One region of the Providencia sp. UF-183 genome, then DNA from elsewhere that is predicted to be linked to it. Evidence: predicted binding sites of a transcription regulator. Region 1 holds the regulator's gene; each other region holds the start of a gene.
What was found. Region 1 encodes CRP, which controls carbon source genes, mostly activating them, when cyclic AMP is high. Its sites were predicted from a motif close to ATGTGANNNNNNTCACAT; they were not measured.

Region 1 (8,209 bases):
ATTTTCGGGGTTGCAGCGGCGAGCCCAATCGCCAACAGCGTATCTATCACTCAGGTGAAACCAATGATGCTCGTTATTTCTTACGCTGGCTAAAACAAACTTTTGGTGATGCACCAACAGCCGCTGTCGGTTATTCCCTTGGTGGCAATATGTTAGCGTGTTATCTCGCTGAAAGCGGTCAAAATGCCGATGTAGATGCAGGCGTTGTGGTCTCCGCCCCATTAATGTTGGAAGCCTGTTCATTGCGTATGGAAAAAGGGATTTCCCAATTTTATCAACGCTATCTACTCAATGGCTTAAAGCGTAATGCGACTCGTAAACTGGTTCGCTACCCCGGTTCCTTGCCATTAAATTTGTTACAGCTAAAACAACTGAAACGTATTCGTGAATTTGATGATGTTATCACCGCTCGTATTCATGGCTTTGATGATGCAACGGATTATTATCAGAAATGTAGCGCCCTCCCTAAGCTTGCCTATATTACGAAACCAACGTTAATCATTCATGCCAAAGATGATCCTTTTATGGCACCTGAAGTCGTTCCTGATTTATCCCATTTACCTAAAAACGTGGAATATCAAATGACTGAACACGGTGGCCACGTGGGCTTTGTGAGTGGGACATTAAGAAAGCCTCAAATGTGGCTAGAAACCCGGATTCCACAATGGCTAACTCCTTATTTAAATAAGGAAAAAGAATGATTATTCCTTGGCGAGAGCTTGCGCCTGAAACACTGGATAATCTGATTGAAAGCTATGTGTTACGCGAGGGCACCGACTACGGCGCCCAAGAAAAAAGTCTGCAAGATAAAGTGAACGATGTGAAACGGCAGTTAGTTTCTGGCGAAATTGTGCTAGTCTGGTCAGAATTGCATGAATCCGTTAATTTCATGCCTAAAGCCCGCTAACCCGCTTCGTTCGCTGTTTCTGAAATAGTGGCCATAAGCGCAACACAGGGAGTCCGCTATGTCCAAAAAACACCCGATTATTGCCATCACTGGTTCAAGCGGTGCTGGCACGACCTCAACTAGCCAAGCATTCCGTAAAATATTCCATCAATTAAATATCCAATCTGCTACGCTAGAAGGTGACAGCTTTCATCGCTATACGCGTCCTGAAATGGATATGGCAATCCGTAAAGCCAGAGAACAAGGCCGCCATATTAGTTATTTTGGCCCAGAAGCCAATGACTTTGCGCTACTTGAGCAAACACTGGTGGATTACGCCAAAACGGGCTGTGGAAAATCACGAAAATACCTACACACCTACGACGAAGCCGTGCCTTATGGTTTACAACCGGGTACATTCACCCCTTGGGAATCGTTGCCAGAAAAAACGGATGTGCTGTTTTATGAAGGCTTACACGGTGGGATAGTGACACCTGAGCACAATGTTGCGCAACATGTTGATTTACTTGTCGGTGTTGTGCCTATCGTGAACTTAGAGTGGATACAAAAGCTTATCCGTGACACCACTGAGCGCGGGCACTCCCGAGAAGCGGTAATGGATTCAGTGGTACGTTCGATGGGGGATTACATTAACTACATCACGCCGCAATTTTCTCGTACCCACATTAACTTCCAACGCGTACCGACTGTGGATACCTCAAACCCGTTTTCAGCGAAAGCCATTCCTTCACAGGATGAAAGTTTTATTGTTATTCGTTTTCGTGGGCTTGAGCAGATCGATTTTCCCTACCTGCTATCAATGATATCAGGCTCTTTTATCTCTGCGATGAATACTATTGTCGTGCCTGGCGGGAAATTAGGTCTCGCGATGGAATTAATTATGACGCCAATAGTCGAAAAACTCATTAGCCAGAAACATAGCTAAATTGTTTTTTAATTATTAAACAAGATGCTTACCAATAATTAAGATAAGCATCTTTAAATTCAAATATATTAATAATAATTAAATTTATTTTTAATTTTTTATTTCAAAGCTATGGGTCACTTCGACAGTTTTTTCCAACATCAACGCGACCGAACAATATTTTTCAGCCGAAAGTTGAACGGCACGTTCAACGGCTTTATCCGTTAATTCATTCCCTGTTACAATAAAATGCAGATGGATTTTAACGAAATAACGTGGCGCCTCTTCACGGCGCTGAGAGGTTAATTTCACTTCACAGTCGGTAATATCATTACGGCCTTTTTGTAAGATGGATACCACGTCAATTGCGCTACAGCCACCCGCAGCCATTAATACCATCTCCATTGGGCTTGGTGCTTTATCGCCTGCGTTACCGTCCATCATCACTTGGTGGCCTGACGCTGACTCACCTAAAAAAGAGAGTCCTTCTACCCATTTAACTCTTGCTTCCATTTTATTCCCCTTGAAATGAAATCGATTTAAAGGCTACATTGTTCCATAGATATAATGAATGTTATATCAGCTTTATTCTGCTGAAGCGATACAGGGAAGACTTTCTGTATTGGATATGCTACAAACAATACTTAGTTGATAGGATTAAGATCAAAACTCAACGTTGTATTTGATTATATTATAGTGTTGATATCAGTTTGTTTACCCTAACCATGAAAAGCGGTTGATGCAATGTTGCTCTTCCTGTTATTTAGGGTATATAAGACAAATTAATATGCTAAGCTAGTGACTTTAAAGCCAGCCTTTCTGGTACGCTTTCCGGATGGCTGCAATAACATACAGAGGATAACGCTAATGGTTCTCGGCAAGCCACAAACAGACCCTACTCTTGAATGGTTTTTGTCACACTGCCATATTCATAAGTATCCATCCAAGAGCACACTGATCCATCAGGGTGAGAAAGCAGAAACCCTTTACTACATCGTTAAAGGTTCAGTGGCTGTTTTAATCAAAGATGAAGAAGGCAAAGAAATGATCCTCTCCTACCTGAATCAGGGGGATTTCATTGGTGAGCTTGGATTATTTGAAGAAGGGCAAGAACGTACTGCGTGGGTTAGAGCAAAAATCGCCTGCGAAGTTGCTGAAATTTCTTACAAAAAATTCCGTCAATTGATTCAGGTTAACCCTGATATCTTAATGCGCCTCTCTGCGCAAATGGCAAGCCGCCTGCAAACCACGTCAGAAAAAGTGGGCAACCTCGCCTTCTTAGACGTAACTGGCCGTATTGCACAAACGTTACTGAATCTAGCCAAACAACCTGATGCCATGACGCATCCAGACGGGATGCAAATCAAAATCACCCGTCAGGAAATTGGCCAAATCGTTGGTTGTTCCCGTGAAACTGTCGGCCGTATTTTGAAAATGCTGGAAGATCAAAACTTAATCTCTGCGCATGGTAAAACCATTGTTGTTTACGGTACACGATAATTAACCTTTCGCCTCACTCCCTTGGTGGGGCGCACACTTTCAAATAGCGTTGTATCATCGATATAACGCTATTTTCCCAAAATACGATTATTTTATATATCATTTTTTAATGAGTATCGTTTCTTTATATTTTCTCTATTTAGCTCTCTATAAAATAATAATTATAATATTAAGTAGGGTTATATTTATGAAAATTACACTTAGCAATTTGTCAGGTCATTCCGATATTTTTAAAAACATTAGTAATTCCGATGATTTTATAAAGAAAATCTTTACTGTTACTGCTTCATCGAGAAAAGAACCATTATCCACTCAGCGGCAATCTAAACCATCACATGCTTGTAGCCTAGAAAGCATTGACTCAGCTTATGAAAGTGATTCAGAAAGTATAAAGGATACTAAATTATTACACTCTGACGAATTTAAGTATAAAGTTGATCAACTGAAAGGTCGATTATATAAGTTTTATGCATCTACTTTTTATAATGAGCAAGATGCCAATTCGCTAATAAAAGAAAATCAGACAATTTTTGAAAATTTCAATCGCGCTGATGAAGAAATGCATGGATATGCCAATTTTTTATATCGGTACGTTAAAATTCCAGGGGTTAATATCAACACTCCAGAAATAAAGGATGAAATCATAAAAAACTATCATCCACCTAGGCAACTAGAAAATAAAAACGGTACTAAAATCCCCTTAATAATTCAAAGAAACACAAAAGAAATTATTAATGTTAATTCCCCATTAGAGCAAGTTAAACAAAAAACAACGCCTTTTTCTCAAAAAAAAATTACATATGTACACTATAGAGTTGCTGACAATATTCAAGAGCATTCTAAATCAACCCCTCTACCTAAAAGCACTTTTGATTTTAAGGGGAATATATTACAAACAAAAACATCAGCATTAAGAACACAATATATCAAGCAACATTACAAACTATCTAACAAATCTACGCCATTAGACCATAAAGAACGAAAACCTCACTTAAATAGGAATGTCACTTCAATTAAAAACTCTGACTTAATAAAAATAAGCAATAGCATTAAAAAAGAAAAAAGACTAATTATGGAAATGAATTCACTTAAAGATAATATCTTTGAAATACAAAAACAAATTCACATTAATGATAATTTATTGAACGAATTAAAAAAATAAATCATTCAATAAAGTGTTTTCTTTTTTCATTTAAAACCATCATTAAGTCAATGATTAATTACATCTTATCAACATAACAATGTCATAAGATAAAACCAACATATTGAATAGGTTAATAATTTCAATATTAAGCATGAATATTTAATTAATAAATTACTTTTTAGTATTAATATAGGATATGACTATGAAAACTAATCCCCAGAACAATACCACAACTAGCTCACTATACAAAGAAATTTCATCAACTGGAGCTACAAGAGAAACACCCACTATTATACAAAAAATTAAAAATATAAAAGTAAATAACCCATTCTCATCTTTTCGTTTTAACAAAAAAGATGTGGAATCAAAGTTTCACATAAACCTAACAGAAAATGAATCACAGGAAAAAGAATTAAATTTATTCCATACATTAAACTCAAACAAAAAAACAATATCCACCCTCGAAAATAAGCTAATAGAAAAATCTTTTAAGATCCCACAATTCATCAAAGATTTAACAAATAAAATAGAAAAATCCATTAATAACTTGTTAGATAAGAATAGTTTTTTTAGTGAAAATCCCGCTACAGATGAAATCATCGAAAAGCAAAATGAAACAATAGGCTACCTTAAACATTACCAAGATTTATTAGACAGAAATGAAAAATTAACAAATAAACAAGAAGAGCTAAAAAACGAAATTGATGATCTGAAATCATCCATAAGATATGAGTCAAAAATAAGAGGAATTTCACACTTAAAAAAAGAAAGTAAATACCTTTCTTCATTAGAAGAAGAAGTATCAAAAGAGATTAACATGGAAGAAAAGAATGAAAAATTGGAAAGTTTAATTAACATGCAAACGACAGTAAAAAATTTACTAACTGGTGAACTAAAAGACATAAAAAATAAAATTCACAATATTACATTGGATAAAAGTGCTCTAGAAAAAAACATTTTAGCTATAAAAAAACCAATAATGAGCGAATTTTTAGTTACTTACGATGAAGACAATACGCCTATATACCATGATGAATCTCACAACTTTGATTTTGATGATGTATTTGAAAAAAAATCGGAAGTAGAAAACACAAAAAACAATGAAAATATTGATAATTTAATATTTGAAAATAATTCATTATATAATCTAATAGATGAGTTAGTTAAAAACAAAATTAATTCAACAAGTATGTTCCATGAATTAAAGCTTAAAAATGATATAAAAGATCATGAAATTAAAGCACTAAGGGAAATACTTGCTAATAAAGAGAAAATGATGACCTCTATTAGTCTCACTTCATTATCTTCTGGTTACAGTTCCGATAATGAGGCTAATAACCTTACACCAGACACTAAGGTTAATGAGAAAAAAACAGCTCAAAAAAAAGAGAAACTAAAAAATAAATACCCTTTAGCCAAGAATAAAAAAGTAAATAAATATTCACATGAACATAAAGTTCAATGCCTAGCTGCTGGAATACCCAGTAATAGCTCAGAAGAGCAATTACAAGCACGGTTAGAGGACCAAGCTAAGATGAAAAAAATGCCATTACCAGCTCAATAGCCGTTATAAAAAACAATTTTTTAATAAGTTGCAGAAATCATTCTGCAACTTATCTTTCACTTATTTCAGCAACTTCCCGATCGCCGTCTCTAATTTCGCCATACCGCTGTTGATTTCTTCTTCAGAAATAATCAGTGAAGGCGTAAAACGCAGTACATTAGTGCCTGCATTTAACATCATTAAGCCTTCTACAGCACTGGCTTGCAAAACATCTTTCGAACGGTTTAATAGTTTGCCATCTAACTCCGCGCCGATTAATAACCCCATTCCTCTGATCTCGGAGAAAATGCCATATTTATCGTTCAGCTTATTTAAATGAGCAACGAATAGCTCGCGACGTTTTTCGACACCTTTTAACACTTCTTCAGTATTAATAATATCAAATGCCGCATTACCTACCGCGCAAGCTAATGGGTTACCACCATAAGTCGTCCCATGAGAACCGACTTCCATGGTTTTCGCGATTTCTTCTGTGGTGATCATTGCACTAATTGGAAAACCACCGCCCAATGCTTTTGCCGTAGTTAAAATATCGGGTGTCACATCATAGTGCATATATGAAAATAGTTTACCTGTACGCCCCATTCCACTTTGCACTTCATCGAAAATTAATAAGGCGTTATTTTCATCACACAGTTTACGAACACCTTGCAGAAATTCTGACGTAGCCGCAGTGACACCGCCCTCACCTTGTACAGGCTCTAAAACAACCGCACAGGTATTCTCATCTATCACTGCTTTAACCGCATCAAGGTCGTTAAAAGGCACATGGATAATGTCCGCAGGCTTTGGCCCGAAGCCATCTGCATATTTAGCTTGTCCACCGACCGAAACGGTAAATAATGTGCGCCCGTGAAACCCCTGCTTGAAGGCAATAATTTTGGTTTTATAAGGGCTGTATTTTGTGATGGCATAACGACGTGCTAGTTTAAAAGCCGCTTCATTGGCTTCGGAACCTGAGTTCACAAAAAACGCGCGATCGGCAAATGTTGCTTGGGTCATTTTTTGCGCGAGTTTAAGCGCTTGTTCATTGGTAAAGATATTACTGACGTGCCAAAGCTTCTCACTCTGTTCACGAACGGCCGCGACCAAACTTGGGTGGCAATGACCCAAGGCTAAAACCGCAATTCCGCCTGCAAAATCAATGTATTCTTTGCCTTGCTGATCCCAAACACGGCTTCCTTCGCCCTTGACTGGAATAAATTCTGCTGGCGAAAATATAGGCAACATGACTTGGTCAAAAGTCTGCCGATTTACTGATTGTTGTTCTGTCATACCCCTCACCTGCTCTAACTTGATGCTTAAGTGAAAATATAAGCATCAAATATGAATAAAAAATCACAAAAGAGCAATAGGTAAGGGTGAAATATGCATAATTAATTTATTATGAACAATATTACCAAACTAATACTTTAGGAAATTATTCAATAACTCATGACCTTGTTCACTCAGAATGCTTTCAGGGTGAAACTGAACGCCTTCGATTGGCAAGGTTTTGTGCCGTATCCCCATGATTTCATCAACATCACCGTTATTTAGTGACCAAGCTGATACATCAAAAGAAACAGGAAGTGTCTCTGCGGCAATAACCAGAGAGTGATAGCGAGTCACCGTCAGTGGCCGGTTCAAACCTTTGAACACGCCTTGATGGTTATGATGAATTGCGGATGTTTTGCCGTGCATCACTTCACGGGCTTTAACGACAGATGCGCCGAAAGCTTGGCCTATGGCTTGATGACCAAGGCAAATCCCTAAAATGGGCAGTTTGCCCGCAAAATATTTTATCGCCTCAAGGGAGATCCCTGCTTCATCTGGTGTACATGGCCCAGGTGAAATCACCAGATGCGTAGGCGAAAGCTGTTCAATTTCTTCGATGGTAATTTCGTCATTACGTTTTACAACAACCTCAGCCCCTAACTCACAAAAGTACTGGTAAAGGTTGTAAGTAAATGAATCGTAATTATCAATAAGTAGAAGCATAGTAGCCTATCCGACTGATTTTTATCATTATATGTTATATCCCATGCATACTTTTCGGATATTAGCAATCAGAACGATGATTAAAACACCACGAAAAATGACAAAGGGCGGCTATGATAGCACAGCCTTAGCAGGAAAATAGCCTATTTACGTCAAGGAATGCTTTTTACCCATAAAAATTTCCATATAAAAATCATGGAATTATATTTA
Region 2 (8,209 bases), on a different contig from region 1:
AAATAGTGTGGTAAAAGGGGACTCATTTTCAGGTGCTTTTGCATTAAATTACTTAGAAGAAGTAATGGAAGAAAATGAACTGGAAATTAATAGTAATAGTCTTAATAGAATAAGGATGGACATGGCTTATGGTTATATAGAAACACTCAAAAGTCGATTTAAAGATGGCGAAATAGAAATAAACGGAGATATAAACCATGAGGAAGCAATGGTATTTCATGAAAATGTTTTTAACAAACATGGACTGCCGGTAGAAGCGTGGACCTTACAACTTGTTTTTGATGTACTCCCTGATGAAGAAACGCGAGAAGTATATTGGCAAAAAGCATTAGAAGCGGTAGGGAATACAGAAAAAGAAGCTGAATTAAGTCTAGGTATCTTAAATACGATGGTTGATAGTATGTATGATGCACCTGCTAGTAAGCAGCCTCAAATACATCGTTGGCTTCGACGGATTGCGGATATAGACAACATTTATGACAGTGGAATTATTACTTTAAAAAATACTTATGATTTTTTTGACTCACCTAAAGTGTATGTAGATATGGATTACATTAAAGGGTTAACATATGAAACAGGTAACCCTTTAATCGATAGGGGAACTAACAGATTTTCATTCTGGGATTTTCCATCTGGCGATAATAACCGATTTTCTGTATAAACTGATTGGCGAGGGCAAACTGAATTTGAACATAAAAACCCTCTTTCAGATTACTATCTTGAAAAACCTGATTATATGTTGCCTGAAACGGGTTTATTTGATTCACCATCGATTAATTATAAACCTGATGTGGAATATTATGATCGTATGATTGATAATTTAAGAGATAGTATGTCATCAATGAATAATTCAATGAGCTCATTTGACGATAGATACTCAATGCCTACAATGCCAAGTGTACCGGAGTTTAGTTATAGTGGTTATTCTTCTGGTGCATCTTTCAGTTTTAACTGAAATTTAAAATTGATAATAATAAAAGATAAATGTGTACTATGATCGCTTGCAACAATAAACGGTTATTGCTTTCTATTCATCTTATTAGCAATAACCGTTATGTTTAACTAAATATAAAACTAATCCAAATAAACCAATTCCACTTGTCGGCAACCTAGCGCACTTAAGGTATTTTCAGTGGTACACCATTGTTTCACTATCGCATCTTGTTTTTCAACCAACTTAGCTTGCTCAATGGCATGGATATCTTTACCGGCAAGGTTAATCATAATTAACGCGGCTTGCAGTGGTGGTAAGCTTGGGTTGAATGCGGCATTTTCAGCGTAGCGCCCTGTAAACAGTGAACCATCTTTAAGCTGCACTGCAATACCTGAATGGGATTCACTATAAGGTGCATGGGATTGATTAGCAGCCTCAATAGCGGCACTTAACAGCCTGTCGCGGCTTTGGTTGTTATAACCATGCTGGACAGAATCAAGCAATAGTGTCGTAATGTTTAAATCGGCTGGGCCAAATGAATCAGGTAAATAGTGATGAAGTACCGCAGGCTCACGGCCCGGTAAATGCACCATAATTTTACCACCTTCGCGCAATTCATTCATAAATTGTCGGCAATGGCCACATGGGGTGTAATTCACGGTGATCGACGTAATTTGCTTTTCGCCTTTCATCCACGAATGGGTGATCGCACATTGCTCCGCGTGGATCACTTGCCCCATCGAAACATGACTAAACTCCATATTGGCGCCGAAATATAAATTACCGCTAGCGCCGCAAGCGATTGCACCAACGTGAAAATGGGAGATAGGAGTGACGGCATAGGCCGCTGCAAAAGGGAGTAGTGAGAATGCTAATTCTGAGTCGCTAACACCGCTTTGCGCTTTAATGTGTTGTACTTGCTCAGCCGTTAGCATTCCGGCGAAATCGGATTTATCAATGATAGGTCTAAGTACAGACTGTAGCTTCTCTGGAAGCTCGGCCCAAGCGGCCTTAAATCTTGAATGCATGAGTTACCCTCCCTATTTAATTGCTTTCATTCTATTCAATAAAGCACATAATGAAATGTGACTTAAATCACTAATTTAAATGAAACATATGAAACAAATTCTTTAATTGAGAGATATATCTCATGTTTTTAGTGTTCAATGATAAGTAAGAGAATATCGTTTTCCCTTACTCATCATATTTAACTGGGCGTGTAACTAATAAGATTAGCTAAAAAGATGCAAAATGACAGGAAATATAAATGGCGCACTTAACGAGGTGATCACCCCACAGGTCATCAATGCGAGTGAACTATAAGCCCCCTCAATGTAATTGACTTCAGCGCAACGTGCGGTACCTAATGCGTGGGAAGCCGTTCCCATCGCAAGCCCGCGAGACGCATGGGTGCGAACACGTAGGGCATCAAATAAACTGTGCCCGAACATTGCGCCTAAAATACCCACAAACAGCACGCAAGCAGCGCTAATTGCGGGGATCCCTCCAATTGAATCAGCAACTGCCATCGCGATGGGGGTTGTGACTGATTTCGGCAATACAGAGGCAGCGATATCCGGCGTTGCTCCAAGCCAAAATGCAATTGCTGCACCACTGAACATCGCGACGATGCTACCCGCAAAGCAGATGCTAAATAGGGATTTCCATTGGGCACGAATTTGGTGCATTTGCTCGTAAAGAGGGAAAGCCAGTGCCACAACGGCAGGTTGCAGTAAATCATTCAGGATTTTACTGCCCGCAAAATAATGTTCATAAGAGGTATTGGTGATAACCAATATGGCAATAAGCACCGCAATGGTGATTAATAATGGGTTTAATATTGGTAGCTTAAATTTTACTGACAGTTTGCGAGCAAGATAAAACACCACAATTGTCAGCGGTAATGACCACCAAATGTGCGTTAACATTATTCGTTCCCCTTAGTTTTATCATTATTAATCACCGAAGAAATTGGCTCTTCAGGGGGAAGGGGAACTTCATCAGGTTTAGCGCCGATGACAGGGCGTTCTTTGTGAATATAGTTGGAACTGATAGCGACTACTATCATGACTATTAAGGTGCTGATCATGCAAGAAACCACAATCGGGATCAGTTGCTGACTCAGTAAGTCATAGTAATTCATGATCCCCACACCGATAGGCACAAACAGAATGGTCATATTTTTCAGTAAAATACTGCATCCGGGTTGTGCCCAGTGAGCAGGGATAATTTGCAGTGCCAGTAGTGCAAACAGAATGAGCATACCAACAATACTGCCGGGAATGGCAAAAGGAAGTAGGGTAGAGATAAGGTTTCCGACAATCAGGCAGAGGTAAAGTATTGCGAAAGCGCGCAAATACTGCCATCCCGTTATCAGCACCTGTTTAAATGACATGAGATTTGTCCTGTAGCTTGATATCTATTCATCATACAATTAACTTGATAATTGTGCTACTGATCACAATAAAAAAGGCAATAAAAAAGTGGAGAGTTTTTGCTCTCCACTTTCACTGGCTTAAAGAACCGCTATAACAAGTTAGTGTTACTTAACTTGCATACCCGGCTGTGCGCCGCTATCAGGGCTAAGCAAATAGATATCTTTCCCACCAGGGCCTGCTGCCATGACCATACCTTCGGAAATGCCAAAGCGCATTTTACGTGGTGCAAGGTTAGCGACCATCACCGTTAAACGGCCTTCCAACGCTTTTGGATCTGGATAGGCAGAACGGATGCCTGAGAACACTTGGCGTGTTTCACCACCGATATCTAACTGTAATTTCAGTAGTTTATCTGACCCTTCAACAAAATCCGCGTGTTTGATTAGTGCAATTCGCAGATCGATTTTTGCAAAATCATCAAAGGTGATTGTATCTTGGATTGGGTCATCCGCCAGTGGACCAGTCACTTGCTGGATTGGCTTGATACTTTCTTTTGATGCTTCAACCATCGAATCCACTTTTGTCATTTCAATACGGTTAAACAGGGCTTTGAAAGGTGCAACATTGTGGTTAAGTAATGGTGTGCTAATCGCATCCCAAGACAGTTCAGTATTCAAGAACGCTTCTGCACGTTTGGTCAGACCCGGTAAAACGGGTTTCAGGTAAGTCATCAGAATGCGGAACAGGTTGATACCCATTGAGCAGATATCTTGCAATTCTTGGTCTTTACCTTCTTGTTTAGCAACCACCCAAGGGGCCTTTTCATCCACATAACGGTTCGCGATATCAGCTAATGCCATGATTTCGCGGATCGCTTTATTGTATTCACGATTGCTAAAATCTTCACCGATGACTTTTGCCGCGTCAACAAACTGTTGATATAGCTCAGGCTCTGCTAAGTTTGCAGATAACTTGCCATCGAAGCGTTTAGCAATAAAGCCTGCGTTACGCGAAGCTAAGTTAACCACTTTATTCACGATATCGCTATTGACGCGCTGGACGAAGTCTTCAAGGTTTAAATCGATATCATCGATACGTGAAGACAGTTTTGCTGCGTAGTAATAACGTAAGCAGTCTGCATCCAAATGGTCTAAATATGAGCGCGCTGTGATAAATGTGCCACGGGATTTGGACATTTTCGCTCCGTTAACCGTGACATAACCATGGACAAACAGGTTAGTTGGTTTACGGAATTGACTGCCTTCTAACATCGCAGGCCAGAACAGGCTGTGGAAATAGACGATATCTTTACCGATAAAGTGGTAAAGGTCTGTTTTCGAATCTTTATTCCAGAACTCATCGAAATTCAGATCACCACGTTTGTCACACAGGTTTTTAAATGAACCCATGTAACCAATTGGTGCATCCAACCAGACGTAGAAATATTTGCCCGGTGCATCTGGGATTTCAAAGCCGAAATACGGTGCATCACGGGTAATATCCCACTGTTGCAGGCCAGACTCGAACCATTCTTGCATTTTATTCGCCACTTGCTCTTGCAGTGCGCCTGAGCGAGTCCATGCTTGTAGCATGTCGCTAAATGCAGGTAAATCAAAGAAAAAATGCTCTGAATCACGCATCACAGGCGTTGCACCAGAGATAACCGAACGTGGGTTGATTAATTCTGTTGGGCTGTAGGTTGCGCTACACACTTCACAGTTATCACCGTATTGGTCTTCTGCTTTACATTTCGGGCAAGTGCCTTTAACGAAGCGGTCTGGTAAGAACATGCCTTTTTCTGGGTCGAAAAGCTGAGAAATAGTGCGATTTTTAATAAAACCGTTATTTTTCAGTTTCCCATAAATCAATTCTGATAATTGTTTATTTTCTTCACTGTGTGTGGAGTGATAATTATCATAGCTAATGGAAAAACCCGCAAAATCGTTCTGATGTTCTTGGCTCACTTCTGCAATCATAGCTTCAGGTGTGACACCCAGCTGCTGTGCTTTAAGCATGATTGGGGTTCCGTGCGCGTCGTCGGCACAGATAAAATGAACCTCTTTGCCGCGCATTCGCTGATAACGGACCCAAATATCAGCCTGAATGTGTTCCAGGATATGACCAAGATGGATTGAACCGTTAGCATAGGGTAACGCACAGGTTACCAGTAATTTATTCGCGACTTGAGACATAGTAACTTTCTTACTTCCATTATTTGAAAAGGGTCTTTGATGTTAACCGATCAAAACCATCGCTGCTAGGGGTATAAAAGATTAATTGGAAATTTGTTGGAAAAAGAAATTTTTGCCTCTTCGTGGCTTTTCCTGCGCTTGGTAATCACTATTTTTCGTGTTCTCTGTTATGATTAACCTCAGTCAAAGTATATCCGTCTAATCTCAGGTACCTTATCGAGTTATATAGGATATCTATAGTTCAAAAATATAAATAAAGGAGCCGGGATGAACGATAAATCCCCCGAGCAGAACAAACCAGAACTGCTGACTGAACAAGTCTCCAAAGTTTTGGCTTCATTTACACACCCAACGCTGCAACGTAATCTGATTTCTATCAAAGCGTTACATCATTGTGCGATGTTAGACAATGTGCTGCACGTCGAATTAGTCATGCCATTTGTTTGGAAAGGCCCTTTCCAAACGCTGATTAGCGAAAAAACGGCAGAGCTAAAACAACTCACAGGCGCTCATGCAGTTGAATGGAAATTACGCCACGATGTGACAACGCTAAAACGCGCGAACGATTTGCCTGGCATTAAGGGCGTGCGCAATATTCTGGCGGTGAGTTCAGGTAAAGGCGGCGTGGGGAAATCCAGCACTTCCGTCAACCTCGCGTTAGCACTGGCGCAAGAAGGGGCGAAAGTCGGTATCCTTGATGCGGACATTTATGGCCCGTCGATTCCAAATATGCTAGGCACAACATTAGAGCGCCCAACGTCTCCAGATGGCCAACACATGGCGCCAATTATGGCGTATGGTTTAGCGACTAACTCAATCGGTTATTTAGTCACTGATGATAATGCGATGGTCTGGCGTGGCCCGATGGCAAGTAAGGCGTTAATGCAAATGCTGCAAGATACCTTATGGCCAGATTTAGACTATTTAGTTATCGATATGCCACCGGGAACCGGTGATATCCAATTAACACTATCACAAAATATCCCTGTAACAGGCGCGGTTGTGGTGACAACACCACAAGATATCGCCTTAGTTGATGCCATGAAAGGTATCGTGATGTTTAAGAAAGTGAATGTGCCAGTGCTAGGTGTTATCGAAAATATGAGCGCACATATTTGCAGTAATTGTGGCCATGTTGAGCCAATTTTCGGTACCGGTGGTGCAGAAAAACTGGCTGAGAAATACAACACGAAGCTGTTGGGCCAAGTTCCGCTGCACATTTCTTTGCGTGAAGACCTTGACCGTGGTCAACCAACCGTTATGCGCGACCCTGAAGGTGAATTTGCGGATATTTACCGTGAAATCGCATCAGGTATTTCGGCATTAATGTATTGGGAAGGGGATAAAATCCCAACGGAAATTTCATTCCGCGCAGTGTAATTTAGCGTAATTTAATAAGGGCTATTTAGTGTTTAACATTAAATAGCCTTTTTTATTTGTATTGAACACCAACCCAGCAATTTCCCTTTTTCTGATTTATCAGCGGATTGTTTCTCTATTGAGAAAGGATAGCGTAGAATAAAGCGATATGGTTGTTGATGAATTCTTTCCTATGGGCAAGCCCTAAAAGGTGATTATGAAATTTTTAATTTTTATTGTCGTAGTGGTGCTGATCGTTATTTATTTTTATAACCGCATTGTAGCATTACGCGAAGCCGTAGTTTCCAGTGAAACTGAAATTTCAGTTCAATTAGACAGACGCGGAAAAGTGTTTGATAGCTTACTTGCGACGGTGAAAAAATATTTAAGCCATGAAACGGAAGTGTTCAGTAAAATTACCGAACTGCGTACTCAGGCTCAAAATGCAACGGGTGATAAAGCACGTGAAGCGGAAGATGCATTATCCAAAATGGTGAGCAGTGGGGCGATTAACGTTGCAGTTGAAGCTTATCCAGAGCTGAAATCTGACGCAATCATGGCAAATCTGCAAGAAGAAATTGTGTCTTCAGAAAATAAGCTTTCTTTTGCGAAACGTGGTTATAACCGTACATTAGAAACCTACAATGCTTATATCGCGTCGATGCCTGCCGCGCTTATTGTTGGCATTATTCCTAGCTTAAAAATATCGAAAGAATATTGGCGTCTTGACGAAGAGACGATTAAGTCTGAAGAGTCACGTCGTATTAATTTCGACTAATTATCGGTTAATTGTTATTTAGAAAAATTATCGGAACAACTTAGGACGTTCCGATAATTATCTGTGATAGAAAGCAGGGTATTTTATGGATTTTCGTAACGTCATACGCAAAAATAATATTCGGACTCGTTTTGTGGTAATGAGCTATATTTTTATTATGCTTATCATTGGGTTATTAGCGGATATTGCCACGCATCCAAATGAACAGTTAGATTTGTTTGATAATGCAATGGAATTTGTGACGTTAAAAGAAATGCCAATTGCGACATTTATCGTTTTAGGTTTGACATTCCTAGGTTTGATTTATATTCATTTTCGGGGCCATAAAATGATGTTGGCAGGGATGAATGCGAAAGAAATCAACCCAGAAAATGCCATCAGTTCAGAAGAAAAACAGCTGTTTAATATTATTGAAGAGCTTAGCTTAAGTGCAAGTTTAGGCTATATTCCTCGTTTATATATTTTAGAAAGTGATGAACCAAATGCATTTGCCGCAGGTTGGAATGGCCGTAATGCATTGGTTGGTGTGACTCGCGGTCTACTTCAAACATTGAACCGGCAAGAAGTG
Region 3 (8,209 bases), on a different contig from region 1:
CTGACGTGCGTGAAGTTGAAGCCACCGAAGAAAAATTCACTGGCTTTGTCTTTAAAATTCAAGCCAATATGGACCCGAAACACCGTGACCGTGTTGCGTTCATGAGAATTGTGTCAGGTACCTACGAAAAAGGCATGAAGTTACGTCAAGTTCGTATCAAAAAAGACGTGGTGATTTCCGATGCATTAACCTTTATGGCGGGGGATCGTTCTCAGGTTGAAAACGCCTACGCAGGGGACATCATTGGTCTGCACAACCATGGAACCATCCAAATTGGTGATACGTTCACACAAGGTGAAGAACTGAAATTTACCGGTATTCCGAACTTTGCACCAGAACTGTTCCGTCGTATTCGTTTACGTGACCCACTGAAGCAAAAACAGCTACTAAAAGGGCTGGTTCAGTTATCTGAAGAAGGTGCGGTGCAGGTGTTCCGTCCATTGACTAACAACGATTTAATCGTGGGTGCGGTGGGTGTGCTACAGTTTGATGTGGTGGTTTCGCGTCTGAAGAGCGAATACAACGTTGAAGCCATTTACGAGGCGGTTAACGTTTCTACGGCACGTTGGGTTGAGTGCGATGATGCGAAGAAATTCGAAGAGTTTAAGCGCAAAAATGAGCAAAACTTAGCCCTTGATGGTGGTGATAACTTATCGTATATCGCCCCAACGATGGTGAATCTCAATTTGACCAGCGAACGTTACCCAGACGTTCGGTTCCGTAAAACGCGCGAACACTAATCTTGTTTTTAACCCGCTATTTCATTATGAGGTAGCGGGTTGTCTCTTCTTAATGCTCTTTTTAAGAGCCTTTCCCTGTCTTTAAAACTATTTCATCAAGAATATTCTGTCTTTGCCTTTGGGGCTCTTTATTTTTTCCGTTTTTTTACTTAGGCTAGTAACGTTGACTCGTCTACCACAGTGAAAGGAAGGTTCTTATGAAAAAGGCAATACTATTAAGTAGTTTAACTGCTATTGGACTGAGCTTTGCACTCACTGCATGCAGCTCATCATCAGACGGCGCGCTGAAAAAACAAGCCTCTGAAACGTGGGACAGTGCGGCAAAAACCGTTGAAATGGCAGGTAAAGATACAGGTAATGCGATTTCTAGCGGCGCTAAAAACACAGGCGAATACATTGATGATTCAGCAATTACTGCGGATGTAAAAGGTAAGCTACTCGGTACCAAGGGAATTTCTAGTAATAGCGTATCGGTAAAAACCGTTAACGGTGTGGTCTACCTTTCTGGTTTCGTGAAATCTGCGGATCAAATCGATAAAATTACGCAAGTTGCTTCCCGCGTTAATGGCGTGAAATCAGTGCAAAATGGATTGGTGCTTGCGAACTAATCTGTAAATAAATGTCTCAATAGCCCAAATTGTTGAACGTTTATTGTACAATGTCGCTAGGATGAGCTTTCAAAGGGAAGCTCATTCTGTTTTTGAGTCAATTAAAGCGTTCAAGTTATTCAGGGGTATTATGGGAAAACACGTTTCAGTCACTTTAGGCACCATTGAGCCGCTCGCATTTTTAGATAACATCAACTCGGGGAAAACCGCACTGATTTGTGAAGGTGGCGGGCAGCGAGGGATTTTTACAGCGGGTGTACTGGACGAGTTTCTAATTTCTGACTTTAATCCGTTTGATTTAATGATTGGCACCTCCGCAGGAGCGCAAAATTTATCTGCTTATATTTGTGGGCAAGCAGGTTATGCACGCCGTGTGATCACCCGCTATACCACCAATTCTGCGTTTTTTAATCCACTGCGTTTTATCCGGGGTGGTCACCTCATTGACCTAGACTGGCTGATAGAAACCACGGCAAAAGAATTTCCTTTACGAATGGAAGCGGGGCTGGATTTGTTGGATTCAGGCCGTGAATTTTATATGGGTGCTAGCCGCAGCGATGATTTTTCTGCTGAATTTTTACAACCTGATGCAGATACTTGGTTGGATATTATTCGCGCATCCAGTGCAATCCCTGGTTTTTACCGCGAAGGGGTTGAGTTTGATGGTACGCGATACCATGATGGCGGCATTAGCGCGGCAATTCCGGTTGAAGAAGCCTACCGACGCGGGGCTGATACTATTGTCGTGATCCGCACCGTACCTTCCCAGATGTATTTCACCCCTGAATGGGTAAAAAGAATGACACGCTGGTTGGAAGGGGATAATAACGGGTTACAACGTATGGCAGCGATGCTGAAAGTACACCTGAAAAGCTACCGCAAGACACAAGAATTTATTGAAAACCCGCCTAAAGATGTGCAGGTTTTCGAAATTTATCCACCTGTTCCGCTAAAAAGCAGTGCGCTAGGCAGTAAAGTCTCTTCGTTAAATGAAGACTATCACACAGGGCGGCGCTGTGGGCGCTACTTTATTGCTGCTCTTGGTGCAGGGTTTAGTCAGAACCAAAATAGTTTCAGCCAAACTTTGGCGCGTAAGATAGAACGCAATCCTCTTGAGATTGACATTGAGCCTTCAGAGCAAAATGCATTAATGCCTGAAGAACTTGTACCAGAGCTTGCCGAGGCGCCTTCAATCATATTGCCAGTGAATGAAAATCGTAATGGATAAACCCCAATTTATTGATACACATTGCCATTTTGATTTTCCGCCTTTTAGTGACGATTTCACTGAAAGTCTGCATCTTGCAAAACAAAGTGGCGTAGAACAAATTGTTATCCCAACGGTGAGTTTAGATAACTTTGCTCGCGTGTGGCAATTGGCGCAGCAATACCCGCAATTGCATGCCGCGATGGGGTTTCATCCCCTGTATATCAGTCAGTATCAAGACGCACACTTTGATGTATTAGTGGACTATCTTGCGCAAAAAAATAAAAAGTGTGTCGCGGTGGGGGAAATTGGCCTCGATTTATACATGCACAATCCCCAATTTGAGCGCCAACAGCAATTGTTAATAGCGCAACTCAAACTGGCTAAACAGTTCGATTTACCCGTGATCTTGCATTCACGTAAAACCCATGACCCACTAGCCGCGATACTGCGTCGTATTGATGTGCCTGCTCGCGGAGTGGTACATGGTTTCGCAGGGAGCCTATCTCAAGCACAAGCCTTTGTTAAACTAGGTTATTATATTGGTGTGGGAGGGACGATAACGTATGAGCGGGCGAATAAAACGCGCCATGTGATGTCGCAATTGCCACTTACCTCATTAGTGTTTGAAACCGATGCGCCAGATATGCCTGTTTCTGGCTTTCAGGGGGAGCCCAATCGACCCGAGCGTATTGAATGGATTTTTCGTTCGTTTTGTGAGCTTCGCCACGAATCTCCAGAAGAAATCACCCAACAACTTTACAACAATAGCCTGTCGTTATTTAATCTGACAAAGTAAAAACAGTTTAAACGATAAGTAATGCTTATATAAATCTGTTTCCCATCTGATTTAATCCATTCAGCTTTTACCATGACATATGACACCTTTAGCGTCTTTCCAGATAAAACTGACTTGATTTTGTGATTTTTATCACATTATTTGAATTTTCAGTGTTTCTTGCACCTCGTATTTGTGATGAATATTGCGGGTTATTGATGATGACTAGGTATAATCATCCCACAAAGAGACAAGGTGACTTACACGTTTCCTTATATATCAACCTAGAATCAAGTGAACAGGGATCCTTCCATGCAACTCATTATGAGTATTATAGGAATGGCGGTACTCATCGCGATAGCTGTCCTATTTTCGAGCAATCGCCGAGCGATAAGACTTCGCACTGTGGGTGGTGCTTTTATTTTACAGCTAGCGATTGGCGCATTAGTTTTATATGTACCTGCTGGGCGCAGCGTACTGCAAGGGATGTCTGATGGCGTCTCTAAAATCATCGGTTATGGCCACGATGGCATGAGCTTTATTTTTGGCGGCTTAGTGTCCGACAAAATGTTTGAATTATTTGGTGGTGGCGGCTTTATTTTCGCTTTCCGTGTTCTGCCTATCATTGTGTTCTTTTCATCGTTGATTGCTGTACTTTATTACTTAGGTATCATGCAGTTGGTGATTAAAGTATTAGGCGGCGGCTTACAGAAAGTGCTTGGCACCTCAAGAACAGAGTCCTTGTCTGCGACTGCGAACATTTTCGTTGGGCAAACCGAAGCGCCTTTAGTTGTTCGTCCTTACATCGCAACCATGACCACCTCTGAATTGTTCGCGATTATGTGTGGTGGCTTAGCGTCAGTGGCGGGTTCTGTCTTAGCGGGTTACGCACAAATGGGTGTGCCAATGGAATACCTGATTGCGGCATCATTTATGGCGGCACCGGGTGGTCTGTTATTCGCAAAATTGATGGTACCTGAAACAGAAGATGTACGTGACAGAGTAAACGCAACTGATTTAGTTGCCGAAGATGAGCGCCCTGCAAATATTATTGATGCCGCAGCAGCAGGTGCTTCATCGGGTATGCAATTAGCTCTAAACGTGGGTGCGATGTTATTAGCTTTCATTGCATTGATTGCATTAATTAACGGTATTTTAGGCGGTATCGGTGGTTGGTTTGATTACCCTCAGTTGTCTCTTGAGCTGTTATTAGGTTGGTTGTTTGCACCGATTGCTTACTTAATTGGCGTGCCATGGAGTGAGGCGACTATTGCGGGCTCGTTCATTGGTCAGAAATTAGTTGTGAATGAATTCGTTGCATTTATGAATTTCGGTGAATACATGAAGGCGGATGCTGAGGTGATTGCGGCTGGTAAGCAAGTGCTGTCTGACCACACTAAAGCGATTATTTCATTCGCATTGTGTGGCTTCGCGAACTTATCATCCGTGGCCATTTTGCTTGGTGGCTTAGGCGGCATGGCACCAAATCGTCGTGGCGATGTTGCACGCCTTGGTATGAAAGCTGTCATGGCGGGGACATTATCTAATTTAATGAGCGCGACTATTGCTGGTTTCTTCTTGACCTTGGGTGCCACTGCGTTAGCATAAAAGCATGATGTAGAATTTTAGGCGGGTTTATCAAACCTGTTCACAATAGAAGCGGAAGGGCGTTGCTCTTTCGCTTTTATTTTTATCGGTTATATTCATTTGCTATCTTTTATATTCAACGGCAAAATTTCAACTATTCTTAACTTAGTCAATTAATGATTGTCTATGGTAAGAAAAGCGATTTGAGTGAATAAATTAACATGCAGATCAGGTATAATGAGATCTGATTCACATAATTATATTTAATAATGTAACATTCAGTCGATTAATGTGATTTGTAGCACATAAAATGACGCTGTTCCATGGTCAAATAGACACTAGTAAGCTGCTAATGGAACTGCTAGTTCTCAGAGTCAAGTGACTCTAGGGCATCGTGCGGTGAGAAGGAACTCAGCTGCTCAGCTCGGACGCATCCGGCTGGCATCTTTAAGGAACCAAGCCCGCTCGCCAACAAAGAACGTGTCGTTCTGAAGAATTAATAACGTTGGAGAGTTATATGACTGATTTAAAAGCAGCCGCACAACGCGCGCTGACCCTGATGGATTTAACCACATTAAATGATGACGACACTGATGCAAAAGTGATCGCATTATGCCATCAAGCCAAAAGCCCTGCGGGTAACACAGCGGCAATTTGTATCTACCCTCGTTTCATTCCAATTGCGCGCAAAACACTGCGTGAGCAAGGCACGCCTGACGTTCGCATCGCGACCGTAACCAACTTCCCACACGGTAATGATGATATTGACATCGCATTAGCAGAAACCAAAGCGGCTATCGCTTATGGTGCGGATGAAGTTGACGTGGTATTCCCATACCGTGCGCTGCTCGCAGGTAATGAACAAATCGGTTTTGATTTAGTGAAAGCGTGTAAAGACGCGTGTGCTGCTGCCAATGTATTACTGAAAGTGATCATTGAAACCGGCGAATTAAAAGATGCAGCGTTGATTCGTAAAGCGTCTGAAATTTCAATTAAAGCGGGTGCTGATTTTATCAAAACCTCAACAGGTAAAGTTCCTGTTAATGCAACATTAGAAAGCGCAGAAATCATGATGCAAGTCATCAGTGATATGGGTGTTGCAAAAACCGTTGGTTTCAAACCTGCCGGTGGTGTACGTACTGCTGAAGAAGCTGCTGATTACTTAGCATTAGCAGGCCGAATTTTAGGTGACAATTGGGCTGATAGCCGCCACTTCCGTTTTGGTGCATCAAGCTTATTAGCAAATTTATTAAACACGCTGGGTTACGACGTTAAAAAATCAAGCAGCAGTTATTAATTTTCGCATTATTGTTAGCCGATAAATTCGACTTTAAAGGAGTATATCGTGTTTCTGGCACAAGAAATTATTCGTAAAAAACGCGATGGCAAACCATTAAGCGAAGAGGAAATTCGCTTCTTTATCAATGGTGTTCGTGATAACTCTGTTTCGGAAGGTCAAATTGCTGCATTAGCAATGACCATCTATTTTAACGATATGACGATGCCTGAGCGTGTCGCGTTGACGCTGGCAATGCGTGATTCAGGAACGGTTCTGAATTGGAAATCGCTCAACCTCAATGGCCCATTAGTGGATAAACACTCTACAGGTGGTGTCGGTGATGTGACTTCCTTGATGCTTGGCCCAATGGTGGCGGCGTGCGGCGGTTATGTTCCAATGATTTCAGGCCGTGGTCTGGGTCATACAGGTGGTACGCTGGATAAGCTGGAAGCTATTCCTAATTTCGACATTTTCCCTGATGATGTTCGTTTCCGCGACATTATTAAAGATGTGGGTGTGGCGATTATTGGGCAAACCAATTCATTAGCACCTGCAGATAAACGTTTTTACGCAACCCGTGATATTACTGCAACAGTTGACTCGATTCCGCTGATCACGGCATCTATCTTAGGTAAAAAACTGGCTGAAGGCCTTGATGCCTTGGTCATGGATGTGAAAGTCGGCTCTGGCGCATTTATGCCAACCTATGAGAAATCAGAAGAGCTGGCAGAGTCAATCGTTAAAGTGGCAAACGGCGCAGGTTGTAAAACGACGGCATTGTTAACCGACATGAACGAAGTGCTGGCATCCAGTGCGGGTAATGCGGTTGAAGTACGCGAAGCAGTGCAATTCTTAACTGGCGAATACCGTAACCCACGTCTGTATGAAGTGACGATGGCACTTTGTGTGGAAATGTTGGTTTCAGGCTCACTCGCGGCTACCCGTGAAGAAGCACGTCAAAAACTGCAAGCGGTACTGGATAACGGTAAAGCAGCCGAAGTGTTTGGTCGTATGGTTGCTGCACAAAAAGGCCCAGCAGACTTTGTTGAAAATTATGACAAATACCTGCCAACCGCCGTGCTGAGCAAAGCTGTTTATGCACCGAAAGACGGTATTATCACGCAAATGGATACGCGTGCATTGGGCATGTCCGTTGTGACATTAGGTGGCGGTCGTCGCAAAGCCACAGACCCAATTGACTACAGTGTTGGTTTGAGTGATATCGCAGCGTTAGGCGCGAAAGTGGATACACAAACACCATTGGCAATTATCCATGCGAACAGTGAAAAAGCATGGGAAGAAGCGGCAAAAGAAGTGCGCGCAGCCATGGTTATTGGTGAAAATTCCCCTGAGCAAACGCCGATGGTTTATCGCCAAATCAGCGAGTAATACACATAGATTTTAGTGGTATATCGTTCTAATAAATACCGCAGGAGAAAAATATGAAACGCACATTTATTATGGTTTTGGATTCCTTTGGGATCGGCGCTGCACACGATGCACATAAATTTGGTGATGAAGGCTCAAATACGTTGGGTCACATTGCAGATGCTTGCGCACGCGGCGAAGCGGACATTGGTCGTAAAGGGCCTCTGCATTTACCTAATTTAACAAAATTAGGTTTAGGTAAAGCAGGAGAAGAATCAAGCGGTTCATTCCCTGCGGGTCTTGATCCTAATGCAGAAATTATCGGTGCATATGGTTATGCGAGCGAGATTTCTTCCGGTAAAGATACCCCATCAGGTCACTGGGAAATCGCAGGTGTGCCTGTGTTATTCGATTGGGGTTATTTCTCCAATGAAGAAAATAGCTTCCCACAAGAATTGCTGGATACCTTAGTTGAAAAAGCGAATCTGCCGGGCTACTTAGGTAACTGCCACTCATCAGGTACAGTCATTCTCGACCAACTGGGTGAAGAGCATATGAAAACTGGGAAACCGATTTTCTATACCTCCGCTGACTCCGTGTTCCAAATTGCGTGCCACGAAGAAACCTATGGTTTAGACAAAC
Region 4 (8,209 bases), on a different contig from region 1:
CTGCTGCAACGCAGGTGTTAGCCATTGGATGCAGCTGTGGCATTCGATAGCAATACGCAGCGCACAAACCCCCGGCTCATTACAGACACGAATGGCATCTTTTACCAATGGCAGTACTTGCTGTGCCAATTGCAGTAACACTTCCCCTTGTGGCGTAAAACGTAATGGCTGGCTTTTTCGCACAAATAAGCGAAAGCCTAACCGGTGCTCTAAATCACTAAACTGATGTGACAGAGCCGATTGTGTTTGGTGCAAGTGTGTTGCTGTTGCCGCTAATGAACCGTATTGGCTGAGCGCTTGCAATGTTTTTAAATGTTTTAATTCGATCATGAGAAACCTTCACGGTGACAATGAAATATTTGCGCTTGTGCTTTATACAGTACCTGTTGATTATGGATGTGTAAACATCTAGACGGCTAAATATTTTAAGGGGTCAATATGTCTGTTATAAATCATACACTTGGTTTTCCACGCGTCGGTCTGAAAAGAGAGCTAAAACGAGCACAAGAAGATTATTGGGCAGGCAAGATTGACCAATCTGCGCTTTTAGCTGTGGGTCATGAGTTGCGTGTTCGTCATTGGGAACAGCAAAAAAATGCGGGTGTTGAACTGTTACCCGTTGGTGATTTTGCTTGGTATGACCAAATTCTGACAACCAGTTTATTATTAGGCAATGTGCCACCACGCCATCAAAATAAAGATGGTTCTATTGATTTAGATACCTTATTCAGAGTTGCCCGTGGTCGTGCGCCAACAGGAACTCCCGCACCAGCAGGTGAAATGACAAAGTGGTTTAACACGAACTACCACTACATTGTGCCTGAGTTCCAAAAAGGGCAAAAATTCGCCCTATCTTGGAATCAATTGTTTGATGAAGTTGATGAGGCACTTGCATTAGGGCACAAAATTAAGCCAGTTATTGTAGGGCCAATCACCTACCTATGGTTAGGAAAGGTCAAAGGTGAATCATTCGATCGTTTATCTCTGCTAAATGAATTATTGCCAGTTTACCAACAAATATTGGCGCGTTTAGCTGAAAAAGGCATTGATTGGGTGCAAATTGACGAACCTGCATTAGTGCTGGATTTACCCGTTGAATGGCAACAGGCTTACCAATCAACCTATCAAGCGCTATCTGGTCAAGTAAAACTACTACTTACCACGTATTTTGATGGCATTAGTCATCATTTAGATATCATCAAACAATTACCTGTGCAGGGCTTGCATGTAGATGTTGTGGCGGGGTCAGATGATATTAAAAAGCTGCACCAAGCGCTGCCTGCTGACTGGGTTTTATCACTAGGCGTGATTAATGGTCGTAATGTCTGGAAAGCGGATCTGGGTGAAAAATTTGCCCAAGTAAAACCGCTGCTAGGCCAGCGCTCAGTGTGGGTGGGAACCTCTTGTTCACTGTTGCACAGCCCCATTGATTTGAATGATGAAACGCGTTTAGATGCGGAAGTGAAAAGCTGGTTTGCGTTTGCATTGCAAAAATGTGAAGAGCTTGCCCTACTGAGTAAAGCACTCAATCAACCCACAGAGACAAACATCGCATCGTTAGAAACATACAGCGCACCAATCCGTGCCCGCAAAACATCAACGCGAGTGAATAATGCCACCGTCGCGCAACGTTTAGCGGCAATTCGTGAGGGGGATGCAGAACGTACTAGCCCATATCCTCAACGTGCGCAGCTTCAGCGTGAGCGTTTCAACTTACCGTTATGGCCAACGACCACGATCGGCTCTTTCCCTCAAACCAGTGAAATTAGAACATTACGGTTAGATTTCAAAAAAGGTAATGTGGATAAAAACAATTACCGGACAAATATTAGCGAGCACATCAAACAGGCGATTAAAGAACAAGAAATTTTGGACATCGACGTGCTGGTACACGGCGAAGCTGAACGTAACGACATGGTCGAGTATTTCGGCGAACATTTTGATGGTTATGTATTTACACAAAATGGTTGGGTACAAAGCTATGGCTCACGTTGTGTGAAGCCTCCAGTGATTATCGGCGATATTAGCCGCCCAGAGGCCATTACCGTTGAATGGGCCAAATATGCGCAATCACTGACGGAAAAACCCGTCAAAGGCATGTTGACGGGGCCTGTCACTATCTTGTGCTGGTCATTCCCACGTGAAGATGTCAGCCGTGAAACCATCGCAAAACAAATCGCACTTGCGCTGCGTGATGAGGTGGATGATTTACAAAAAGCGGGTATTGGTATCATTCAAATTGATGAACCTGCGTTACGTGAAGGCTTACCACTGCGTAGGAATGAGTGGGCGGCATACTTAACATGGGCTGTCGATGCTTTTAAACTGAGCGCCGCGATTGCTGAAGATGACACGCAAATTCATACGCATATGTGTTATTGCGAGTTCAATGACATCATGGATTCGATTGCCGCGCTAGATGCAGACGTGATTACCATTGAAACCTCACGCTCAGATATGGATTTATTGGATGCATTTGAAGATTTTGACTATCCAAATGAAATTGGGCCGGGTGTGTACGACATTCACTCGCCAAATGTACCTAACGTAGAGTGGATTGTTGCACTGCTCCGAAAAGCGGCAAAACGTGTTCCTGTTGAGCGTTTATGGGTCAACCCAGATTGTGGATTAAAAACCCGTGGTTGGACGGAAACTCGCCAAGCTTTAGCCAACATGGTTGAAGCTGCGAAATTGCTAAGAAATGAGCATACATCTTAAGTTAATGATAAAAGGTAGGGCTTCCTACCTTTTATCTTTTAGTTAGTTGGCAACTAATTGTTTTCTATCTTTCATTTTCATCACAAAAAACAGTAATGAGAGCGAGATTAAAACGTTTACTGCTGCCAAAATAGGTAAAATATGAATTGCATTAAGGTCAATGACAAGACCTCCAGCAATTGCACCAAATGCCATGCCAAACTGAATAAATGCGGTGTACAAGCTAAAAATAATATTTGTTGATTCAGGGGCTAAACTGATTAATTTATATTGTAATGCAGGTCCAGAAGACCACGCCGCCATTGACCAGACAAACAGGAGTAGGTAAATCGTACTAATACTAAAGCCAAGTAAAGCTAAGAAAATCAATGCACCCGCATGAAGTAAAAATCCACCAATAATCGCAGTACTATAACTAAATTTATCGGTTGCCCATCCCCCCATCTTGGAGCCAATTAAACTGGCTAAGCCGCATACCAGCAATATTTGGCTAATCTCATCAGCATTAACATGGGAAACCATCAGCAAGTAGGGTGAAATGTAAGAGTAAATAATGGAAAATGCGCTAATCCACAAGAAAGTGATTGCAAATAAAATCGCAATGTTTTTGTTTTTTAAAACCGCAAACTGCTGGGTAAGTGGAACGGGTTTGTCACCATGAACTGCGGGGATGGCATACAGAATTGCTAGCAAAAACAAAATAGCTAAGACACCAATGCCAAGGAAAATAAAGCGCCAATTAACAACGCTAGAAATTAAGCGACCGAGTGGAACACCAACCACTAATGCCATGCTAAAGCCAATGATAATCATAGCTATCGCACTGCCTTTTTTCTCTGGTGCAGCTAACTTGGCGGCAATAACTAATGCGATGACTTCAATGACACCTGCACTGACGCCTGAAATAGCGCGTGCAATGTTGATTGCCAAAAAGCTTTCCATCCATAAAGTAACAACATTGGCTAATGCAAAGATAATTAATGCGATGATAAGTAGCTGCTTTCTATCCCATTTACCTGTAATTGCAATAATCGCAGGTGTACCAACGGCAAAAGCAATAGAAAAAATGGTGATCATTTGCCCGACCATTGAAACGGATAAATGTAAATCCACAGAAATTTGGTCTAAAATTCCCGCAATTATATATTCTGCGGTTCCGACCAAAAAACTGATTGCTGCAAGTAAATATATTTTCATAATAGACTGAATAATCAAATTGATAATACCAAGATGCACCTTGAATTAACCTCTGTTTTTTTGAGTGATAAAAAGGGCACTTGAACGTGTTATCGATAACAATTAGATTATTAGCTAATTGTATTAACGAGTCAAGCCTCTGGCGAATGGAAAAGGTTTGAATTAAAGTAACTAATTCATATTTTAGAAAATTATTGATTTTTATTAATTGGTATTGAAGTGATGAGCAATCAACTGCTTATTTAGAGAGATGAATAGGTTCCATGATGAAACAGGTCGAAAATACACCACATTTAGAATCCGTGCTGATCAAATCAACGGCACTCGCTAATGATAAACGTCTTCAAATCCTTGCGTTACTGAAGGAACCTTCATTGTATTTTTCTGATGAGCAATGGGATCAAAATGAAGGTGTGTGCGGGTTGTACATTGCTGAAAAATTATTGATTTCGAAGCCGACGGCGTCATCACACCTCAAAATATTAGGACAGGCAGGCTTTTTAATACCGACAAGAATAGGTAAATACACCTATTTCAAGAGAAATGAGTTAGCATTAAATGCATTTTCCGAACTTATTCAAGAATTGTAACCAGATCACAATGAAATAAAAGGTAGAGTTACCTACCTTTTACTGTGTATTTGGCTATTGAATTAACCAAATAATTTTGACTTCAACAGATTCATGCCAATAGAAGCAAGGTCAAGGCTCTCTGGAAGTTCACCATTTGGTGTTGCACTATCAACCAGTTGAGGGAGATATTTAGCAACTAAATCTGACGTTGATTGTGTATCTAAACCCACTGATTGCGCGAGCTCTTGAATATTAACGTTACCAAAAATTTGCATTAATTGGCTTCCATCAATCGGTAAATTTGCCCCTTCGCTAATCCACGAAGTAATAATGCCACCTAAGCCTTGCTCGTTAAATTTATCAACGACACCAGACAGACCACCTTGGTTTTCAATCCACTTAATAACGGATTGAAACTGTTGCATTTTATCGCCTGCAACCATGCCTAACATTTGATCTAATAGCCCCATTTTTGACTCCTAGGTAACATACCAATTGATGCTCTCATTCATAGTATGGAGCATTATTCGAAAAATTGTAGGTCGCTATTTTGATCAATTTATTTTTCAGGTCAATGAAAATGAGGCATTGTCGATAACTAAATGTATAAAAACATAATTTAAATGTTTTGAATGGAAGCTATTAGTCCAAAATTATCAGGTAACTTATCAGTAAGAGGGCAGATTAAGTTCTCTTTAATACATTTTCGATAATCGCCTACATTCATCTATACTGATTGCATCTTAGCCCGAGTTTGGCTGTAAGGTGTATTTAGTGTGATCAAAATCACGTTTTATTGAAAATAAAATGATGATGTTTTCATTAAAAGAGATACTCATCACTAAATTGACCTGTGCTTATCGCTATATTAATAGCAGCTAATTAATTCAATGATGCCATTGTGTAAAGGAGTTTGATATGTCTGACGTTTTCCACTTAGGTTTAAAGAAAAGTGACTTACAGGGTGCAACCGTAGCGATTGTTCCTGGGGATCCTAACCGTGTTGAAAAAATTGCACGTCTGATGGATAACCCTGTGCATCTTGCGTCATTGCGTGAATATACCTCTTGGCGTGGTGAGCTCGACGGTAAAGCCGTCATTATTTGCTCAACGGGTATTGGTGGTCCATCTACCTCTATTGCAGTTGAAGAGTTAGCACAATTAGGGATCCGTACTTTCCTACGTATTGGTACAACAGGTGCAATCCAAGAAGATATTAATGTGGGTGATGTATTAGTCACTACAGGTGCAGTACGTTTAGATGGTGCGAGCCAGCACTTTGCACCACTTGAATACCCAGCTGTGGCTGATTTTGACTGTACTAATGCATTATTTGCTGCGGCAAAAGATGCGGGTGCAACGGTTCATGTGGGTGTGACAGCATCTTCAGATACCTTCTACCCAGGTCAAGAGCGCTATGATACCTATACTGGCCGTGTTATGCGCCATTTCAGAGGCTCAATGAAAGAGTGGCAAGATATGGGCGTCATGAACTATGAAATGGAATCAGCAACGTTACTGACCATGTGCTCAAGCAGTAAAGGTCTACGTGCAGGCATGGTTGCAGGAGTTATTGTTAACCGTACACAACAAGAAATTCCAAATGAAACATTACTGAAGAAAACAGAAGGTAATGTGCTAAGTATTGTTGTTGAAGCAGCACGTCGCTTATCGTAGTCAATGATTTACTGGCTCGCCTATTTAAAAATTCACTCGGTTGTGGAAAGACAATAGGCGGGCTTAGTCTCGCTTCTAAGTTATTCACTCTAGATATAACCCCGTCAAATTTTTAACAATTTGTAATGAATTTCCAGAAAATATCCTGATCCTCTTATGCGTTAGATCTGTTATTGTCATAAAAACAATTATCAATATTATGTGCCCTTTAATCGTTTGGGTTGCATCTTTTTTATTCGCAACTTGAACGTGTGCTGTGGGCAAAAGGAATGATTATGTCAACAACACCTTATCTTCACCCCTCCGTCCTTCCACTCAAAGGTGGCATTAACTTTCGTGATTTAGGCGGGAAAAAGCTATCAAATGGCAATAAAATCAAGCCAGGTGTGCTGTTTCGCTCTGGGGCATTAGACCGCTTAACGCAAGATGATGAAACTGTTTTACAATCACAAAATCTTTTTCAAATCATTGATTATCGCGATGAAGTTGAAATTATTGCTAAGCCGGATGTGGTGTGGCAAGGGGCGCATTATGTCCATGCTCCAGCAAATCCATTAGCAAAAGAAGTTACCGCAAACTTAGATAAACTCACGCCAGAGATATTAGAACAGTTTGACCCACAAGCCTTTATGTTCCGTTTGTATGAATTATTACCACTGAACAACCCTGCATACCATCAGCTGGTGAGTATGCTACAACAACCAGAAAAAGGCGGGATTGTTCAGCACTGTGCAGTCGGGAAAGACCGTACTGGTGTCGGTTCGGCGCTGGTTTTATTTGCGTTAGGTGCTGACCTAGACACAGTAATGGAAGACTATTTACTCACTAACGAAACATTAGCGCCTTATCGTAAGCACCTACTTGAAGAACACGCAAAAACCATGAGTGAAAGTGTGGTGAAAAAGTTTGAGTATGTGTATTCAGTTCGTGAAGAGTTCTTACAAACAGCTCTAAAAAGTATTGAAAAACAATATGGTAATGTGGATAAGTGGTTGGAAGCTGATTTTGGCCTAGGCTTAAAACAGCGTGAAGAATTACAGCAACACTTCCTCGAATAATATGCACTAATTTTGCTGAGGCTGTGTAACTAAGGATTTTGTCACATAGCCAAGCTGAATTTATTGTTTTGTTTAATCTTGATTTATCAGTTTTTCGCTACTGTAATACATCAAACCATTGATGAAAGGAATGTGCTGTGACGCTCAATGAAATAGTGACCGTTGTGACGGACTTTACTCGCGAACATGAAGTATGGGCGCTACCAATTATTTTCTTTCTTGCATTTGGTGAATCTCTCGCTTTTCTATCACTCCTTTTACCTGCAACGGTGATTTTGCTCGCGCTTGGGGCTTTAATTGGCGAGAGTAATATCGTCTTCTGGCCTATTTGGCTAGCCGCTGCATTAGGCGCCTTCTTTGGTGACTGGCTTTCTTATTGGTTTGGTTTCCATTACAAAGAAAATGTTCGCAAGATGTGGCCAATTTCCCGTAACCCGCAGATGATTGATAAAGGGCAACGGTTTTTTGATCGTTGGGGTATTTGGGGAATTTTCTTTGGACGTTTTTTTGGGCCATTAAGAGCTGTTGTGCCTTTGGTCGCAGGGATTTGTGCGATGCCACAACGGCATTTCCAGCTTGCCAACATTGCTTCTGCGATGATCTGGGCATTTGGCATCCTTGCGCCGGGTGCGCTAGGCCTTAAATGGTTTGCGAGCTGGATAGGCTAAGCTTGCGAAGCGGCTCGCAAATAAACGGCTGTAAACGAAATTACCTCTGGACACTTATACAGTATCCCATTACCTTACACTAGATTTTGTAAAGTAAGGATTTAATCGTGGATACCTCTCTTTTATATGCTGTTATTGGTGCGTTGAGTGGCATTTTGGTCGGTGGTTTAGTGACGTGGTTTTCTATTGCCCAAAAAATTACGCATAAAGATCAAGAACTGCAACAGGCTTACCGTCAACTTGCAGCCAGCGATGAAAAAAATGTGCATCTTGCTCAGTGGAAAGAGGAGTATGACAGGCTTGATCAAGAGCTTCGTAC

Region 2: a site for CRP is predicted at 2,069-2,086, ahead of cdd (cytidine deaminase). Genes of this name have one in related genera too.
Region 3: a site for CRP is predicted at 5,158-5,175, ahead of deoC (deoxyribose-phosphate aldolase). Genes of this name have one in related genera too.
Region 4: a site for CRP is predicted at 5,262-5,279, ahead of udp (uridine phosphorylase). Genes of this name have one in related genera too.

Annotation. Positions count from the first base shown of each region.
Region 1 is NZ_JBSICD010000017.1:82,735-90,943, reverse strand. It holds gene AC4IFT_RS15800 (hydrolase) at 1-701, shown strand, start outside; gene AC4IFT_RS15795 (YheU family protein) at 698-907, shown strand; gene AC4IFT_RS15790 (phosphoribulokinase) at 966-1,832, shown strand; gene AC4IFT_RS15785 (OsmC family protein) at 1,923-2,324, opposite strand; gene crp (cAMP-activated global transcriptional regulator CRP) at 2,679-3,311, shown strand; gene AC4IFT_RS15775 (hypothetical protein) at 3,499-4,473, shown strand; gene AC4IFT_RS15770 (hypothetical protein) at 4,658-6,019, shown strand; gene AC4IFT_RS15765 (aspartate aminotransferase family protein) at 6,080-7,294, opposite strand; gene AC4IFT_RS15760 (aminodeoxychorismate synthase component II) at 7,424-7,999, opposite strand.
Region 2 is NZ_JBSICD010000008.1:88,741-96,949, forward strand. It holds gene AC4IFT_RS09665 (hypothetical protein) at 1-661, shown strand, start outside; gene cdd (cytidine deaminase) at 1,075-1,962, opposite strand; gene AC4IFT_RS09675 (CidB/LrgB family autolysis modulator) at 2,167-2,862, opposite strand; gene AC4IFT_RS09680 (CidA/LrgA family protein) at 2,862-3,329, opposite strand; gene metG (methionine--tRNA ligase) at 3,477-5,504, opposite strand; gene apbC (iron-sulfur cluster carrier protein ApbC) at 5,772-6,884, shown strand; gene AC4IFT_RS09695 (LemA family protein) at 7,081-7,641, shown strand; gene htpX (zinc metalloprotease HtpX) at 7,727-8,209, shown strand, end outside.
Region 3 is NZ_JBSICD010000003.1:35,244-43,452, forward strand. It holds gene prfC (peptide chain release factor 3) at 1-740, shown strand, start outside; gene AC4IFT_RS03140 (BON domain-containing protein) at 938-1,348, shown strand; gene AC4IFT_RS03145 (patatin-like phospholipase family protein) at 1,479-2,576, shown strand; gene AC4IFT_RS03150 (TatD family hydrolase) at 2,569-3,354, shown strand; gene AC4IFT_RS03155 (NupC/NupG family nucleoside CNT transporter) at 3,658-4,941, shown strand; gene deoC (deoxyribose-phosphate aldolase) at 5,438-6,217, shown strand; gene deoA (thymidine phosphorylase) at 6,266-7,588, shown strand; gene deoB (phosphopentomutase) at 7,642-8,209, shown strand, end outside.
Region 4 is NZ_JBSICD010000025.1:42,994-51,202, forward strand. It holds gene metR (HTH-type transcriptional regulator MetR) at 1-330, opposite strand, end outside; gene metE (5-methyltetrahydropteroyltriglutamate--homocysteine S-methyltransferase) at 439-2,718, shown strand; gene AC4IFT_RS19100 (MFS transporter) at 2,761-3,915, opposite strand; gene AC4IFT_RS19105 (ArsR/SmtB family transcription factor) at 4,182-4,505, shown strand; gene AC4IFT_RS19110 (YidB family protein) at 4,568-4,957, opposite strand; gene udp (uridine phosphorylase) at 5,406-6,164, shown strand; gene AC4IFT_RS19120 (tyrosine-protein phosphatase) at 6,440-7,222, shown strand; gene AC4IFT_RS19125 (DedA family protein) at 7,360-7,890, shown strand; gene rmuC (DNA recombination protein RmuC) at 7,998-8,209, shown strand, end outside.